3 regions of the Streptomyces sp. NEAU-YJ-81 genome follow, and region 1 is predicted to be linked to each of the others. Evidence: riboswitches for the same ligand, from Rfam matches in the RefSeq annotation. Region 1 holds a riboswitch; each other region holds the start of a gene.
The links. Region 1 has a riboswitch for cobalamin ahead of J5X86_RS28270 ((2Fe-2S) ferredoxin domain-containing protein). Riboswitches for the same ligand answer to the same signal wherever they lie in the genome.

Region 1 (3,264 bases):
GGTTCAGCGCGGCCGTCGGACGGGTCCCGCTGCCCCGGCAAGCCGCGGACGACCCCGCTCCGGATGGGGGAGTGCGGGTCATGGAGGTCCCGGCGCTCGACGAAGAGGTGCTGACCGAGGCGGGTGCGGAGCACGCGACCGCGCTCGCCCTGGTCCATGACGACGACGAGGCCAACATCCACGCCGCCCTCCGCGCCCGCCGCCTCAACCCCCGCCTGCGGCTGGTGATCCGGCTCTACAACCGCAAGCTCGGCCAGCATCTGGAGGAACTCCTCGACGAGGCGGCGCGGGTCGCCGATCCCGGGATGGACGCGGCGGAGCTGGACGCCACCACCACCGTACTGTCGGACGCCGACACCGCGGCACCCGCGCTGGCGGCCACCGCCGTCGCGGGTACCAGCAAAGTGCTCCAGGCCGACGGGCTGCTGCTGCGCGCGGCCGAGCGCACCCCGCCCGGCCCCGACGAGGTGGCCCGCCCGGGGCTGTGCACCCTCGCCCTGCTCTCGTCCACCACCAGCGACCCCGGCGGCAGCGAGGGCTCCGACAGCAGCGGGGACGAAGGTCCCAAGCTGCTGCCCGGAGACGAGGAGGTGGCCGCCGCCACCGGACGCGACACGGTGGTGCTCGAGGCCGTCTCCGCCACCGGCCCACCGCTGCCGCCACGGCGGCTCGGCACCCGCAGACTGCCCCTCGCCTCGCTGTTCTCCCGCCGGCTGCGCTGGTCCGTCGCCGGAATGGCGATCGCCGTGCTCGCCCTCACCATCGCCTCCTGGCAGCTCACCGGAGCCGGTCTGCTCCGCGCCGCCTACCTCACGGTGCTGGACGTGCTGGCCATCGACGACCCGGCGCTCGACGAGCCCACCGGACGCAAGGTCCTCCAACTGCTGTCCGGGCTGACCGGACTGCTCATGCTGCCCGTCCTGGTGGCCGCCGCGCTCGAGGCACTGGGCACCTTCCGTACCGCCTCCGCGCTGCGCCGCCCTCCGCGCGGCCTCTCCGGCCACGTCGTGCTGCTCGGGCTCGGCAAGGTCGGCACCCGGGTCCTGGCCAGACTCCGGGAGATGGACATCCCCGTGGTGTGCGTGGAAGAGGACCCCGGGGCGCGCGGCATCCCGCTGGCCCGCAGGCTGGGAGTGCCGACGGTGATCGGTGATGTCACTCAGGAGGGCGTCCTGGAGGCCGCCAAGATCCAGCGGGCACGCTCCCTGCTCGCCCTGACCAGCGTCGACACCACCAACCTGGAGGCGACGCTGTACGCCCGCTCGGTCAAGCCCCGGCTGCGGGTGGCGCTGCGCCTGTACGACGACCGCTTCGCCACCGCCGTCTACCGCACGCTGCGCGCGGCCCATCCGCGGGCCCTCACCCGCAGCCGCAGCGTCTCCAGCCTGGCGGCCCCGGCGTTCGCCGGAGCGATGATGGGACGTCAGATCCTCGGCGCCATACCGGTCGAGCGCAGGGTGCTGCTCTTCGCCGCCCTGCATGTCGCCGGGCATCCGCAACTGGAGGGGCGTACCGTCGCCGAGGCGTTCGCGCCGGGCGCCTGGCGGGTGATCGCACTGGACGCGGCGGAACCCGCCGACCGGCAACGCGACCTCGCCGCGGCGCCTCCTTACGACGGCGCCACCCAGGCGCCCTCCCTGGTATGGGATCTGCACCCCGGCTATGTCCTGCGGCCGCACGACCGCGTGGTGCTGGCGGCCACCCGCCAGGGCCTGGGCGAAATCCTCGCGGAGGCGGCGGCCCGCCGCAACTGACGTCGAGCCGCCCACGGCGCTCGCGGGAGCGGGGGCCACGTGGTGTGGCGGTGCCCGGGATGCGATGATGCCGGGCGACAAAGGCGACGGCGGAACGAGGAAGCCGGTGTGAATCCGGCGCGGTGCCGCCACTGTGATCGGCGAGCGGATCCCGAACAGGTCACTGCCCGTACGCGCGGGTGGGAAGGCCGGGACGAGCATCGACCCGAGAGCCAGGAGACTCACGCGGTCGCCTCCTCGACGGGGTGTGTCGATGTGCGGCTCCGCCGCGTGGGGGGCGGACTTCCCCGGAGGAGGGTGATGCGGCATGCCTGTCAGGCCGACCGACCCGGTGCCATGCCGGGTGACCGTATGCCGGGACTGCTGTTGCGGCAGCCCCAAGGTGACCGGAATCGACCATGCGGCACAGCTCGCACGGCTCGGTGAGGAGGCGCCCGTACGCGTTTCCGAGTGTCTGGACGTCTGCGATCAGGCCAATGTGATCGTGGTGCAGCCGTCGGCGGCCGGACGTGCCGCCGGGGGCAGGCCGGTGTGGCTCGGCCTGGTCAACGACCCGGAGGCGACAGAGGACGTCGTGGCCTGGGTCACCGCGGGCGGCCCCGGCGTGGCGCCGCTGCCCGACATCCTCGATCTGTACGCCTTCTCGCCACGGCGGCGCGCCTCGCCCGAGCCGTCATCCGGCGGGCGCTGACCGGCCGAAGTGCCCTACGGCTTCGGGGAGTTGCTCATTGGGAGCAGGAGTCTGGCGGCCCCGCACCCTGTGGGCTACCGTCGGTAACACGTTGCCGTCGCGGCAACCCCCTTCGCATCTCCCGCACCCTCCGAACCCCCTTCCGGAAGGCAGCCCATGGAGAACTCCACAGAGAATGCCGCCTCGCTTGCCGGGATCAGCCGCCGCCGCGCCCTGACGGCGGCGGGCGGTGTGCTCGCCGGCGCCGCGCTCGCCCAGGCGGCGGGTCCGGCCTTCGCCGCCTCCGGGGCGTCCTCGGAAGCGGACGCCATCGTGGTCGGCGGCGGGCTCGCCGGGCTGGTCGCCACGGCGGAACTGACGGCCGCGGGACGCAAGGTGCTCCTCCTCGACCAGGAGCCCGAGAGCAACCTCGGCGGCCAGGCGTTCTGGTCCTTCGGCGGCCTGTTCTTCGTCGACTCCGAGGAACAGCGGTTGATGGGCATCAAGGACTCCCACGAACTGGCCTGGCAGGACTGGCTCGGCACGGCCGGCTTCGACCGCGGCGTCTCCGATCCCGGCGGCCAGGACTACTGGGCCCGCAAATGGGCCGAGGCGTACGTGGACTTCGCGGCCGGGGAGAAGCGGTCCTGGCTGCACGGGCTCGGCGTGCAGTGGTTCCCGATCGTCGGCTGGGCCGAGCGCGGCGGCGGCCTCGCGGACGGGCACGGCAACTCGGTGCCGCGCTTCCACGTCACCTGGGGCACCGGTCCGGCCGTGGTCGAGCCGTTCGAGAAGAAGGTGCGGGCCGCCGCGAAGGACGGGCGGGTGACCTTCAAGTTC
Region 2 (3,264 bases), on a different contig from region 1:
CGTCCAGCGCACCGTCATCGGCTCGCGGCGCGAGATGTCACCGGCCAGGATCGGCGGGCGGACGTAGCGGGTGCCGTAGGACTGCACCCAGCCGTGCTGCGTGGCGAGATAGCCGGTGAGCTGCTCGGCGAAGTACTGGACCATGTCGTTGCGCTCGGCCTCGCCGTGCACCAGCACATCCAGGCCGGTCTTCTCCTGGAAGGAGATCACCTCCTGGATCTCGGCCTTGATGCGCTCCTCGTACCCGGCCGTGTCGATCCGGCCCCCGCGCAGGTCGGCGCGGGCGGTGCGCAGTTCGCCGGTCTGCGGGAAGGAGCCGATGGTGGTGGTCGGCAGCAGCGGCAGGCGGAGGTGGGCGCGCTGGGCCGCGGCGCGTTCGGCGTACGGCTGGGAGCGGCGGGCGTCGGCCTCGGTGACCGCGCCGGTGCGGGCGCGGACGGCCGGGTCGCGGGTGATGGGGGAGTTGGCGCGGGAGGCGAGGGTGGCCCGGTTCGCGGCCAGTTCGGCGGTGATCGTGTCGGTGCCGCGGGCCAGGCCCTTGGCGAGGGTGACGATCTCCGTGGTCTTCTGCCGGGCGAAGGCCAGCCAGTGCAGGATCTGCGGTTCGATGTCCCGCTCGGCCGCCGCGTCGAGGGGGACATGCAGCAGCGAGCAGGAGGCGGCCACATCGACCCGGTCGGCAAGGCCCAGCAGGGTGCCGAGCCTGGCCAGGGACTTCTCCAGATCGTTGACCCAGATGTTGCGGCCGTTGACGACACCGGCGATCAGCCGCTTGCGGGGCAGCCCGCCGACGGCGGCCAGCGCGTCCAGATTCGCGGCTGCGGCCTCCGTGAAGTCCAGCGCCAGCCCCTCGACCGGGGCCTTGGCCAGTACGGGCAGGGCCTCGCCGACGCGGTCGAAGTACGAGGCGACCAGCAGCTTCGGGCGGTCGGTGAGGGCGCCGAGATCGCGGTAGGCGCGGCCGGCGGCGTTCAGCTCGGCCGGTGTGCGGTCCTGGACCAGGGCGGGCTCATCGAGCTGCACCCACTCGGCACCCGCCGCCCGCAGATCGGCCAGGACCTCGGCGTACACCGGAAGCAGGCGGTCCAGGAGGGTAAGCGGCTCGAAGTCCGCGGGCGCGCCGGGGGCGGGCTTGGCGAGCAGGAGGTAGGTGACGGGCCCGACCAGGACCGGCCGCGCCGCCAGACCGAGGCCGAGGGCTTCCTTCAGCTCCGCGACCTGCTTGGCGGAGTCGGCCGCGAACACCGTGTCCGGACCCAGCTCCGGAACCAGGTAGTGGTAGTTGGTGTCGAACCACTTGGTCATCTCCAGCGGCGCGACGTCCTGCGTGCCCCGCGCCATGGCGAAGTAGCCGTCGAGCGGGTCGGCGGCGACGGCGTCCCGGTGGCGGTCGGGGATCGCCCCGACCATGACGGTGGTGTCCAGCACGTGGTCGTAGTACGAGAAGTCACCCGTGGGAACTTCGTCGATACCCGCCCCGGCAAGCTGCCGCCAGGTGGTGCTGCGCAGTTGGGCGGCGGTGGCCCTGAGCGCGTCGGCGGTGACGCGGCCCTTCCAGTAGCCCTCGATCGCCTTCTTCAGTTCCCGGTTGGGGCCCTGGCGGGGGTAGCCGTACACGGTGGCCCGTGCCGCCGCGGCTGCGGACTTCGGTGTCACGGAGATCTCCTTCGCGAGATGAATCCCTGAGATCCCGGCGACGGGAGGAGAGCGCGAAGGGTGACACACCGGGCTTTCGGCCTCGCGCGGCAAAAGCGTGGCCAACTGCCTGGTATGTACGCCGACCCGCCCTCGAGGTCACCGAGATGTCCGCGCACGAGTCGTCCGTACGCGGGCAGATGGCAGGTCTTCGGACTCACGGGCGCGTCCTCTTGGAGGAGGACACCTAGTGGCCGTCGCTTCCCAGGCCCTCTCACCGGACCCAGTGCGTATGACGGCGGTCGTTCCCGCTCACCGCTGCGGGGCAGTCCCGGATTCCCACCGGGTTCCCTCTTACGACGCATCCCGCCTGGCGGACGGGGCGAACCAGCTACACCAGCCAGCCTACGGGGCCGTCCGGCGGTGTGCAGGGGGCGGTCCGGTATTCGGGATGGTGAATTGGGACACGCGATGGCCGAGGGTACGGCCGGTGCCGCCCGGGCCGTGCACCGGCCGCACCCCGTCCATCAGCGAGCTCAGGGGGTCAGCACGCGCCGGAGTCCGACCCGCCCGCCAGATTGACCGGGACGGTGACGAAGGAGAACTGGTTGCTGGCGCACACGCCGGGGTAGGCCGTGCTGCTGGAGTTGTTGACGGTGACATCGGGCGCGTCGTCCGCGATGGCGCCGCCCGCGCCGACGGCGAGGGACGCGGCGGTGAGAGCGAGCGTGGACAGGGCGGTCCGGATACGCATGGGAACTCCTTGCTGAGAATCTGCCGCCGGATATGACCGGCTTCGCATGCATGGTGCCCCTTTGGTAGGGCAATCGCGGCCCACCGTCCCTCCAATGGCGGAAGCCGCCCCCGCAGCCGTCCGGCCGGCCCAAGGCGCGCGTCCGGTCATCCGCCGCCGCGCCGACCGTCGTCCGCCGGCGCGGACAGCGGGATCGTCGGTGGACGGCTGGGGTCGGGGATGCGGTCGGTGAAGCCGCCGGGGACCGAGCGGCACTGCTGCTCGCGGAAGTGGACCGGTGCGGTGCCCACTCGGCGGGCGAACAGTCTGCTGAAGTAGGCGGGGTCGTCGTAGCCGACGCGGCGGGCGATGGCGGCCACCGGCAGTTCGGTGCCGACGAGGAGTTCCTTGGCGCGGCCCAGCCGGATGCCGAGGAGGTAGTCCTTGGGGCTGCACCCCGCGCCGCGGCGTACCGCGGTGCGCAGTTCGGCCGGTGTCATGCCGTGCCGGGCGGCGTGTTCGGTCACCGAGAGCGGCTGGAAGGCGTCCCGGGCCAGGGCCTGGAGCACCGGATGTCCGTCGGCGCCGGTGTCGGCGCGGACGCGGCGGAGGGCGACGAGGAGTTCATGGACGGCGGCCGCGGTCTCGACCTCCAGGAACGGATTGCCCTGGCGCGCGGCGCGCGCGATCCGGCCGATGGCCGTACGGGCGGTGGCGGTGTCGGTGAGCGCGACCACGGGGCCGTCCGCGTCGAGATAGCCCAGGTCGGCGTAGGCGGCGGTGGCCGGTCCTGTGAAGTCGACGAACGCCTCGTCCCATCCGGTGTCCGGGTCCGGGGCGTAGTGGTGGGTGACACCGGGGGTGAGCCAGAGCAGCGCGGGCGCGGTGACGGTGCG
Region 3 (3,264 bases), on a different contig from region 1:
TGATTGACCGGGTGTATGGAACACATCACGCTTCTCATCGGGATCGTGATCGTCACGGCCTTGGTGTTCGACTTCACGAACGGCTTCCACGACACGGCTAACGCCATGGCCACCACCATCTCCACGGGAGCACTCGGTCCCAGGGTGGCGGTGGCGATGTCGGCCGTCCTCAATCTCGTCGGCGCGTTCCTGTCCGTGGAGGTGGCCAAGACCATCTCCGGCGGGATCATCGACGAGGACTCCGGTATCCGACCAGAAGTGATCTTCGCGGGGCTGGTCGGGGCGATCCTGTGGAATCTGGTGACCTGGCTCGCCGGGCTCCCCTCCAGCTCCTCGCACGCCCTGTTCGGCGGCCTGATCGGCGCCACCGTGGTCTCCGTCGGCCTGGACGGGGTCAACGGCGACGCGATCGTCATGAAGGTCCTGATCCCCGCCGTCGCCGCGCCGGTCGTGGCCGGCATCGCCACGGTGGCCGCCACCCGGCTCACCTACCGGCTCGGCCGCGGCCGCTCTTCGGAGGACACCGCGAAGGGCTACCGCGCGGGGCAGATCGCCTCGGCCGCCCTGGTCTCCCTGGCCCACGGCACCAACGACGCCCAGAAGACGATGGGCGTGATCACCCTGGCGCTGGTCACCGGGGGCGTGGTGGCACCCGACTCCGACCCGCCGCTGTGGGTCATCGTCTCGGCGGGCCTGGCCATCGCGCTCGGCACCTACCTGGGCGGCTGGCGCATCATCCGCACCATGGGCAAGGGCATCACCGACATCCAGCCGCCGCAGGGCTTCGCCGCCCAGACCGGCGCCGCGACCGTCATCCTGGCCTCCTCCCACATCGGCTTCGCGCTGTCCACCACCCAGGTCTGCTCCGGCGCCGTCATGGGTGCGGGTGTCGGCCGTAAGGGCGCGGTGGTGCGCTGGTCGACCGCCGGCCGCATGGTGCTCGCCTGGGTGCTGACCCTCCCGGCCGCGGGCCTGGTGGCGGGCGGCGCCGCGCTGCTGGCCGACCAGGGGAACGCGGGGGTCACGGCGGTGGCCGTGCTCGCCGTCCTGGCCTGCGGGGCGATCTGGGCGCTGTCGCGCCGCAAGCCCGTGGACCACACCAACGTCAACGAGGTCGGCGCACACGAGCCGGTGGGCGTCGTCACGGCCGCCCTGCGGTCCGTGGCCCCACCGCCCGCGGGTGCGAAGCCTTCCGCCCCCGAGAGCGCGGCGGAGACCGCCCCCGAGGGCGGCATCGCCGAGCACACGCCCGACCAGACCCCCACCCCCGCCGCCGCGAGCAGCACCTCCCGCTAAGGAGCCACGGAACATGAGCATCGACTGGGCGGCACTCGGCCAGGTCTTCGGCGTCAGCCTCGTGGTGACGGTCGGCATGGTGGGCGTCTTCACCCTGGGCATCCTCGGGACGTCCCGTAAGGCGGCGCCGGAGCAGGGCGGCGCGGCCGCCGTGTCCGGTGGCACGGTCGGCGCCTCCGCGCTCGCGCGCACCGGGGCGTACACCTGCTTCGCGCTGTGCGCCGCGGCCGTGGCGTACGGCATCTATCTGATCGTCGCCTGAGGCTCGCGTCCTCATCGACCCACCGGCCGCCGGATGGTGGCGCTGACCAGCGCCGACCGTCCGGCGGCCGCCTCGTGTGCGGCCGCGCCTGTGGGGCTCGGCACACTCGGGCGTCATGGGTCATATGCGAGTTGACGGCCATTCGCGGCCCATGGTGGACTTCCCGAGCCAAACGGCGGCAGGAGAGGAAGCCGGTGAGAATCCGGCGCGGTCCCGCCACTGTCACCGGGGAGCACTCTCCCATCGCCTGTATGGGGTCACGGCTCGACCGTACGGTTGCTTTCGTACGCGGGGCTGGAAGACCGGGAGGGGCGCGGATCCGGGAGCCAGGAGACTTTCACCGCCGGTGACGTCGAACCAGGGCGCGGACCCTGAGTGAGGACATACCGCCATGCCCGGCACTGCCACGCCGCCAGCCTCCTCTGTCCCCACTGGCTCTTCCGGCCTCTTCAGCCCACCCGGCCCCTTTGGTTACATGTCGTCGCGCCGAGGCGTGACGGCGGCCTGACGGATGCGTGCCGATCACGCCTCGTTCGCGTGCGGCGCGGCCCTCGGCTTCCTCGGTGATCTCGCCACGGGCGATCCGCGCCGCGGCCATCCGGTCGCCGCGTTCGGGCGCGCCGCCGCGGCCGCCGAGCGCCGGCTGTGGCGTGACCACCGCGGTTACGGGGCCCTGCACACCGCGTTGTGCGCGGGCGGCGCGGCCGCTGGTGCCGCGCTGCTGACCCGCGCCGTACGGGCCCTCGGCGGGCGCGGTGGCGCGGAGGTCGCGCTGACCGCCGCCGCCACCTGGGCCGTGCTGGGCGGTACGACGCTGGGCCGTGAGGCACGGGCCGTCGGCGGCGCCCTGGCCGCGGGGGACCTGGAGGTCGCCCGGGAGCGGCTGCCGCATCTGTGCGGGCGCGATCCGCAGGCGCTGGACGGGCCGCAGATCGCCCGCGCGGTCGTCGAATCGGTCGCCGAGAACACCTCCGACGCCGTCGTGGGCGCGCTGGTGTGGGGGGCCGTGGGCGGCGTGCCGGGGCTCATCGGCTTCCGCGCCGTCAACACCCTGGACGCCATGGTGGGCCACAAGTCGCCGCGCTACCGGCGGTTCGGCTGGGCGGCGGCCCGTCTGGACGATGTGGTCGGCTGGCCCGGTGCGCGCCTTACGGCGGCCCTGGCGACACTCGCGGGCCCCGATCCGCGCGGTGCGCGGCGCGCCTGGCGGCGCGACGGCCGGCACCATCCGAGCCCCAACGCGGGCCCCGTGGAAGCGTCGTTCGCGGGCGCGCTCGGCGTACGGCTGGGCGGCACCCTCACGTACGGCGGCCGGGTCGAGCACCGGCCGGTGCTCAACTCCGGCGGGCGGCCGGTGGAGTCGGCCGACATCGAGCGGGCGATACGGCTGTCGCGGCGCGTCGGCGTCCTGGCGCTCGGGGTGTCCGTGGCGGCCCGGCCGGTCCTGAGGGCGTTGACGGGGCGGCTCCGGGCCGCTGGAAGGGGCGGCGGATGAGCGGGATACGCGGTACGGGCGGCACGGACGGTTCCGGGGCGCGGGGCGGGGGGCTGCTCGTCGCGGGCACGACCTCCGACGCGGGCAAGAGCGTGGTGACGGCCGGGATCTGCCGGTGGCTCGCCCGTAAGGGCGTCAGCGTGGCTCCCTTCAAGGCGCAGAACATGTCGCTCAACTCCTTCGTCACCCGGGAGGGGGCGGAGATCGGGCG

Region 2: it holds a riboswitch for cobalamin, as region 1 does, so the genes downstream of both, metE (5-methyltetrahydropteroyltriglutamate--homocysteine S-methyltransferase) here and J5X86_RS28270 ((2Fe-2S) ferredoxin domain-containing protein) in region 1, are expected to answer to the same signal.
Region 3: it holds a riboswitch for cobalamin, as region 1 does, so the genes downstream of both, J5X86_RS25665 (cobalamin biosynthesis protein) here and J5X86_RS28270 ((2Fe-2S) ferredoxin domain-containing protein) in region 1, are expected to answer to the same signal.

The regions. Positions count from the first base shown of each region.
Region 1 covers NZ_JAGFNO010000015.1:88,715-91,978, forward strand. Annotated here, with positions in the region: gene J5X86_RS28265 (NAD-binding protein) at 1-1,754, shown strand, start outside; cobalamin riboswitch at 1,848-1,977, shown strand; gene J5X86_RS28270 ((2Fe-2S) ferredoxin domain-containing protein) at 2,062-2,445, shown strand; gene J5X86_RS28275 (FAD-binding dehydrogenase) at 2,602-3,264, shown strand, end outside.
Region 2 covers NZ_JAGFNO010000005.1:398,929-402,192, forward strand. Annotated here, with positions in the region: gene metE (5-methyltetrahydropteroyltriglutamate--homocysteine S-methyltransferase) at 1-1,656, opposite strand, end outside; cobalamin riboswitch at 1,820-2,042, opposite strand; gene J5X86_RS15435 (hypothetical protein) at 2,180-2,389, opposite strand; gene J5X86_RS15440 (AraC family transcriptional regulator) at 2,536-3,264, opposite strand, start outside.
Region 3 covers NZ_JAGFNO010000012.1:225,019-228,282, reverse strand. Annotated here, with positions in the region: gene J5X86_RS25675 (inorganic phosphate transporter) at 16-1,296, shown strand; gene J5X86_RS25670 (hypothetical protein) at 1,310-1,558, shown strand; cobalamin riboswitch at 1,742-1,895, shown strand; gene J5X86_RS25665 (cobalamin biosynthesis protein) at 2,070-3,053, shown strand; gene J5X86_RS25660 (cobyric acid synthase) at 3,050-3,264, shown strand, end outside.